DNA from 2 places in the Streptomyces sp. NPDC043685 genome. Region 1 is predicted to be linked to the other one. Evidence: riboswitches for the same ligand, from Rfam matches in the RefSeq annotation. Region 1 holds a riboswitch; the other holds the start of a gene.
The links. A riboswitch is a leader RNA that binds a small molecule or an ion and turns the genes downstream of it on or off. The one in region 1 is predicted to bind S-adenosylmethionine.

Region 1 (3,399 bases):
GCTCGCGGAGCATGCCCGGCACCAGCGTCAGGTGGTAGTCCTGCACCACGACCGCCGCGCCCCGCGCCGCCTCCTCGGCCAGCGCCTCGGCGAAGGCCCGGTTGTACGTCTCGTAGGACGCCCACTGCCGCCGGAACTCCGCGTCGAAGACCGGCTCCAGGGGCGTCTGGTAGAGCATGTGGTGCACGAACCACAGGACCGAGTTGGCGATGCCGTTGTACGCGTCGGCGTGCACGTCGGCCGGGATGTCCAGCATCCGCACGCCGTCCTCTCCGACCCCGCGCCGCACCGCCTCGCGGTCGCCGTCGGACAACGCCGAGCACACCCACAGCGCGTCCGCGTCCGAGCCGATCGCGGAGAGCCCGGAGACCAGTCCGCCGCCGCCCCGTTTGGCGTCCAGCGAGCCGTCCTCACCCACCGTGTACGAGACGGGACCCCGGTTGGAGGCCACCAGCACCTGCGCAGCACCGTACGTTGAAGCCATAGACCTCAACCTAGCCCGGCCCGGAAACGCTCAAACGTACGGATCTTCCGGGCCCGGCCGAAAACGGCCCGGTCAGGCCGCCCTGCGCGCCCGGTACTCGGCGATCTCCGCCATGGGCGGACGCTCCTCGGTGTCCACGGAGTAGGTGCGCGGCGCGAAGCCGTCCCGGCTCCGCTCGAACTGCGTCAGGGACGGCCGGATCAGATGCCCGCGGGCCAGTCGCAGCTGGGCCGTGCGGTAGATCGCGGCGGCCATCCGGCCCAGCGCCTGCCCGTCCTGGTGCCGGTGCTTGCGCACCCCCACGTCCACCTGGGCGAGGGCGTCCAGGCCCGCCAGGTGCAGGGCGTCGACCAGCATGCCCAGCTCCACGCCGTAGCCGACGGGGAAGGGCAGCTGCTCCAGCAGGGAGCGGCGGGCCGCGTACTCGCCGCCGAGCGGCTGCACGAAGCCGGCCAGCTGCGGCCAGTGCATGTTGAGCAGCGGGCGCGCCATCAGCTCGGTGACCCGGCCGCCCTGCCCGGAGGCGCCGTCCAGCGGACGGTCGTACATGGCCTTCACCAGGGCCACGTCCGGCTCCGTGAGCAGCGGTCCGACGATCCCGGAGACGAAGTCGGACGAGAAGTCCCTCAGGTCCGCGTCGACGAAACAGACCACGTCCCCCCGGGTGACCAGCAGCGAGCGCCACAGCACCTCGCCCTTGCCGGGGACGGCGGGCAGGCGCGGGAGTATCGCGTCCCGGTGCACCACCCGCGCGCCCGCGGCGGCGGCCACCTCGGACGTGCGGTCGGTGGAGCCCGAGTCGACGACCACCAGTTCGTCGACGAGCGGGACCTGCCGCATCAGGTCGTGGCGGATGACGGCGACGATGTCACCGACGGTCGCCTCCTCGTTGAGCGCGGGCAGCACCACGCTGACCGTCTGGCCCGTGCGCTGCTTGGCGGCCAGGATCTGGTGGAGCGGACGATCGTTCGCGGACCAGGAACGGGTGCTCAGCCAGCGCTCGACTTCTTCCAGCACCGTGGCGGCTCCTCTGCGTGCTCTCGGCGGGACGGACAATGATCCATCTCGCGGTTCGGACGGCTATCTCAACTGTCCTGGTCGTCGGTTACAGTCTTGAACAACGCGGATGACCATCGCATGTCCGGGGTCACCCGCCGCCTACAACCACATACAGCTCATCCAGAGGGGCAGAGGGAAACGGCCCGATGAAGCCCCGGCAACCCTCCAGTCGGTACTCGTAGGTCACTGTCGACCGCGTCGCGAGGCTCCCGGCTAGGGAAGGTGCCAAATCCGTCTCACGGCGAAACGCGTCGTGAGGAAGATGAGGAAGGGCCTCGCCTCACATGGCTGTGCAGACTGTTGCAAGCACCACTGACTCCACCGTAGACCTCGGTCCCGCCGCCGCGCTGAGCTGCCGCGAGTGCGGTCACCGCGTGCCCCTCGGCCCGGTCTTCGCCTGCGAGGAGTGTTTCGGCCCGCTGGAGATCGCCTACGACTTCTCGGCCTACGACACCGAAGAGCTCCGCAAGCGCATCGAAGCGGGTCCCGCGAACATCTGGCGCTACGCCCCGCTGCTGCCGGTCCCGGCCGACGTGGCGGACAAGCCGAACATCAACCCGGGCTGGACCAAGCTCGTCAAGGCCGACAACCTCGCCCGCGCGCTGGGCGTCGACGCCGGCAAGCTCTTCGTCAAGGACGACTCCGGCAACCCGACGCACTCCTTCAAGGACCGGGTCGTAGCCCAGGCCCTGGAGGCCGCCCGCGCCTTCGGCTTCACCACCCTCTCCTGCTCCTCGACGGGCAACCTCGCCGGTGCGGTGGGCGCCGCCGCGGCCCGCGCCGGCTTCCGCTCCTGCGTGTTCATCCCGCACGACCTGGAGCAGGGCAAGGTCGTCATGGCGGCGGTCTACGGCGGCGAGCTCGTCGGCATCGAGGGCAATTACGACGACGTGAACCGCTTCTGCTCCGAGCTGATCGGCGACCCGGCCGGCGAGGGCTGGGGCTTCGTCAACGTCAACCTCCGGCCGTACTACGCCGAGGGCTCCAAGACGCTGGCGTACGAGATCTGCGAGCAGCTCGGCTGGCGGCTGCCGGACCAGCTCGTGGTGCCGATCGCCTCCGGCTCGCAGCTGACGAAGATCGACAAGGGGCTCCAGGAGCTGATCAAGCTCGGTCTGGTCGAGGACAAGCCGTACAAGATCTTCGGCGCGCAGGCGCTCGGCTGTTCGCCGGTGTCCACGGCGTTCAAGGCCGGGCACGACGTGGTGCGCCCGCAGAAGCCGGACACCATCGCCAAGTCCCTGGCCATCGGCAACCCGGCGGACGGGCCCTACGTGCTGGACATCGCGCGGCGGACCGGTGGTGCGGTGGAGGACGTGGACGACGAGCAGGTCGTCGAGGCGATCAAGCTGCTCGCGCGGACCGAGGGGATCTTCGCGGAGACCGCCGGTGGTGTGACGGTGGGTGTCGCCAAGAAGCTGATCGAGAGCGGGCTGCTGGATCCGTCGAAGACGACGGTGGTGCTCAACACCGGGGACGGTCTCAAGACGCTGGACGCGGTGGCGGGGACGGGGCTGACCGCGACCATTCGTCCCAGCCTGGAGTCGTTCCGGGAAGCGGGCCTCGTCTGACCGTCGTTCGCTGCGGGCCGGTGGGGGCCGGTCGCGCAGTTCCCCGCGCCCCCGAGGGCGCGCCCCAGCCGTAGCTCACAAAGAACCGGAGGACATGTCCGATGAGCGTCACCGTTCGGATCCCCACCATCCTGCGTACCTACACCGGCGGTCAGGCCGAGGTGTCCGCCGACGGCGGGACCCTCGGCGAGGTCATCGCCGATCTGGAGAAGAACCACACCGGGATCGCCGCCCGCGTGCTGGACGACCAGGGCAAGCTGCGCCGGTTCGTCAACGTCTACGTGA
Region 2 (3,399 bases), on a different contig from region 1:
GCCGTGATCACCGCGATCGTCCTCATCAAGACCAGCGTGGACCGGATCCCCGAGATCGCCGAGTCGATCGCGGCGCTGGACAGCGTCAGCGAGGTCTTCTCCGTCACGGGCACCTACGACCTGATCGCGATGGTCCGGGTCAAGGAGCACGAGGACCTGGCGGAGGTCATCCCGGGCCGGATCAGCAAGATCAGCGGGGTGGAGGGGACGGACACGCACGTGGCGTTCCGCACGTACTCCCAGCACGACCTGGAAGCGGCGTTCTCGATCGGCCTGGACAACTGAGAGGCCGCCCTGCCGCGGTTGATCGTCCAGGGCGGCCGTCTGCCGGCTCAGGCGGAGGTGTCCGGCACGCAGCGGCCGTCCTCGGTGCGGTAGGTCCACTTCGCCCCGTCCGCCACCAGCTCCCTGACCGCCCGCACGAACCGCTCCACGTGCTCGTCCGGCGTGCCCGCGCCGAAGCTGACCCGGATGGCGTTCAGCGACTTCTCCCCGGGCGCGGCCTCCGGCGACCCGCACTCCCCCTGCGACTGCGGGTCGCCGCCGAGCAGCGTGCGCACCAGCGGGTGGGCGCAGAACAGCCCGTCGCGCACGCCGATGCCGTACTCCGCGGACAGGGCGGCGGCGAAGTGGGAGCTGTTCCAGCCCTCGACGACGAAGGAGAGCACCCCGACCCGCGGCGCGTCGTCCCCGAAGAGGGACAGGAACCGCACCTGGGGCACGTCGGCGAGACCCTCCCGGACCGCGCGGACCAGGTGCTGCTCACGGGCCACCAGGGTGTCGAAGCCGGCCTCGGTCAGCGCCTTGCAGGCCGAGGCGAGGGCGTAGGCGCCGATGACGTTGGGCGAACCGGCCTCGTGGCGGGCGGCGCTGTCGTGCCACTCCACGTCCACTCCCCCGTCCTCGCGCCGGGTGACCTTGCGGCTGGCGCCGCCGCCCGCGAGGTACGGCTCGGCCGTGCGCAGCCAGTCGGACCGCCCGGCCAGCACGCCCGAGCCGAAGGGCGCGTACAGCTTGTGCCCGGAGAAGGCGACCCAGTCGACGTCCAGGCCGGCGACGGACACCGGGTGGTGGGGGGCCAGCTGGGCGGCGTCCAGCACGATCCGCGCACCGTGGGCGTGCGCGGCCGCGGCGAGTTCCCGCACCGGCCACAGCTCGCCGGTGACGTTGGAGGCGCCGGTGACGCAGACCAGGGCCGGCCCGTGGGGGTCCCGGCCAGCCAGGGCGCGTTCCAGGCTCTCGACGGCCGCACCGGGGCTGCGCGGCGCGTCGAGGAAGGTGACGCGGGCGTCGCGCCAGGGCAGCAGGGAGGCGTGGTGCTCGGTCTCGAAGACGAAGACCTGGCAGTCGGCGGGGAGCGCGGCGGCGAGGAGGTTGAGCGAGTCGGTGGTGGAGCGGGTGAAGACCACCTGGTCGTCTTCCCGGCAGTCCAGGAACTCCGCGACGGTCCGGCGGGCGTTCTCGAACAGGTCGGTCGACAGCTGCGAGAGGTACCCCGCGCCGCGGTGCACGCTGCCGTAGTACGGCGCGTAGGCGGCGACGTCGTCCCAGACCCGCTGGAGCGCCGGGGCGCTGGCGGCGTAGTCGAGGGCGGCGTAGGTGACCTCGCCGCCGGTCACGAGCGGCACGGTGACGTCCCGGCCCAGAACGGGCAGCGGGGCACAGACGGACGGGGCGGCGGCAACGGTGGAGACGGACATGGGTGAACTCCCGTGAAGGCAGGTGGAATCCGCCCGCGAGCCGGTACGGCTACCAGCGGGGGATGAAGGAAAGAGGGATGCGGAGGCGGGGCTCTGCGGCCCTATCGCATTCGCTGATTCACGGGAGAACTCCTCGACGACCAGGACCCCTGGTCCCACACTTCTCAAAAGCGTGCGAGGGGTCCGCGCTTGCCGCAGACCTCGCTGCCTGCGGCCTGGTCTTCACCCGGGGCACCCCGCCACGGACGGAGGGTTGCCGGACAGTCGGCCGGGGCCTCATGACTGTCACTCATGACCTGCTCAGGAACGTACGCGAAGAGATCGGCGTCCCGCAACCCGAGTCCGGATCGCGGGACGCCGTACGGAAATCCGCTACTTGTTGCTCGCGGCCACCCAGCGCTCCAGGGTGCGCTTCGCCGCGCCCGAGTCGATCGACTCGGCCGCCTTCACCATCCCGGCGCGGATCTGCTCGGCCAGCGGGGCCTGTGTGGGCTCCAGGGCCACCAGCGCCGCCGCCGAGTTCAGCACCACCGCGTCCCGCACCGGCCCGGTCTCCCCGTCCAGCAGCCGCCGCGCGACCTCCGCGTTGTAGGAGGCGTCCGCGCCGCGCAGGGCCTCCACGGGGACCAGGTCGAGGCCCACGTCACGCGGGTCGAAGGCCTCCTCGGTCACCTTGCCCCCGCGCACGATCCACACCCGGGACGTGGCCGTGGTGGTGAGCTCGTCGAGGCCGTCGTCACCCCGGAAGACCAGGGACGAGTTGCCGCGCTCGGCGAAGACGCCCGCGACGATCGGCGCCATGCGGGGATCCGCCACACCGACGGCCTGGGCGCGGACCCGGGCCGGGTTGGTCAGCGGGCCGAGGGCGTTGAACACCGTGCGGATGCCCAACTGGCCGCGTGCCGCGCCCGCGTGCCGCAGCGCCGGGTGGAACTTCACCGCGAAGCAGAACGTGATGCCGGCCTCCTCGGCGACCTCCGCGACCCGGTGCAGCGGCAGTTCCAGGTTGACCCCGAGCTTCTCCAGCACGTCGGAGGCCCCGGACGCCGAGGACGCGGCCCGGTTGCCGTGCTTGACGACCTTCGCGCCGGTGCCCGCGACGACGATCGAGGACATCGTGGAGATGTTGACCGTCTTCGCGCCGTCACCGCCGGTGCCGACGATGTCGACCGTCGCCCCGGGCACCTCGATCACGTTGGCGTGCTCGTACATCGTGCGGACCAGGCCGTTGATCTCCTCGACGGTCTCGCCCTTGGCGCGCAGGGCGACGACGAACCCGGCGATCTGCGCCTCGGTCGCCTCGCCGCGCATGATCCGGTCCATCGCCCAGGCGGTGTCGTCCGCGCTCAGGTGCCTGCCGTCCAGCAGGCCGTTCAGCAGCAGGGGCCAGGAGCGGCCCGCCGCGGTGTCGCCTCCAGCGGGGGTCACAGCGCTCATAAGCCGCTCCAGGGTCAGGCGTCCCGCACTGCGGGACGAGAGTCTCAACGGGTCCACCCTATCCAGGCCCGGGCACGCGAAGGGCCCCGTCCGAACACCGGACGGGGCCCTTCAGTGGCGTGGCGAAGCAGTGATCAGTGGTGGCCGTGGCCGCTCGTGATCTCCCGGTACTCCTCGACGGTGGGCTTCGGGATCTGAGCGCCCTCGCCGTAGTAGGCGTCGCTGAGCTTGGCGCGCAGCTTCTCGGAGCCCTTCACCTTGC

Region 2: linked by a shared signal. The riboswitch ahead of AC0665_RS27485 (aminotransferase class V-fold PLP-dependent enzyme) and the one ahead of thrC (threonine synthase) in region 1 are both predicted to bind S-adenosylmethionine.

Annotation. Positions count from the first base shown of each region.
Region 1 covers NZ_JBWKCH010000009.1:154,619-158,017, forward strand. Annotated here, with positions in the region: gene AC0665_RS28390 (alpha,alpha-trehalose-phosphate synthase (UDP-forming)) at 1-484, opposite strand, end outside; gene AC0665_RS28395 (glucosyl-3-phosphoglycerate synthase) at 557-1,501, opposite strand; SAM riboswitch class I at 1,657-1,812, shown strand; gene thrC (threonine synthase) at 1,828-3,114, shown strand; gene AC0665_RS28405 (MoaD/ThiS family protein) at 3,216-3,399, shown strand, end outside.
Region 2 covers NZ_JBWKCH010000008.1:449,686-453,084, forward strand. Annotated here, with positions in the region: gene AC0665_RS27475 (rhomboid family intramembrane serine protease) at 1-7, shown strand, start outside; gene AC0665_RS27480 (Lrp/AsnC ligand binding domain-containing protein) at 4-285, shown strand; gene AC0665_RS27485 (aminotransferase class V-fold PLP-dependent enzyme) at 333-1,700, opposite strand; SAM riboswitch class IV at 1,881-1,997, opposite strand; gene trpD (anthranilate phosphoribosyltransferase) at 2,073-3,137, opposite strand; gene qcrB (cytochrome bc1 complex cytochrome b subunit) at 3,272-3,399, opposite strand, start outside.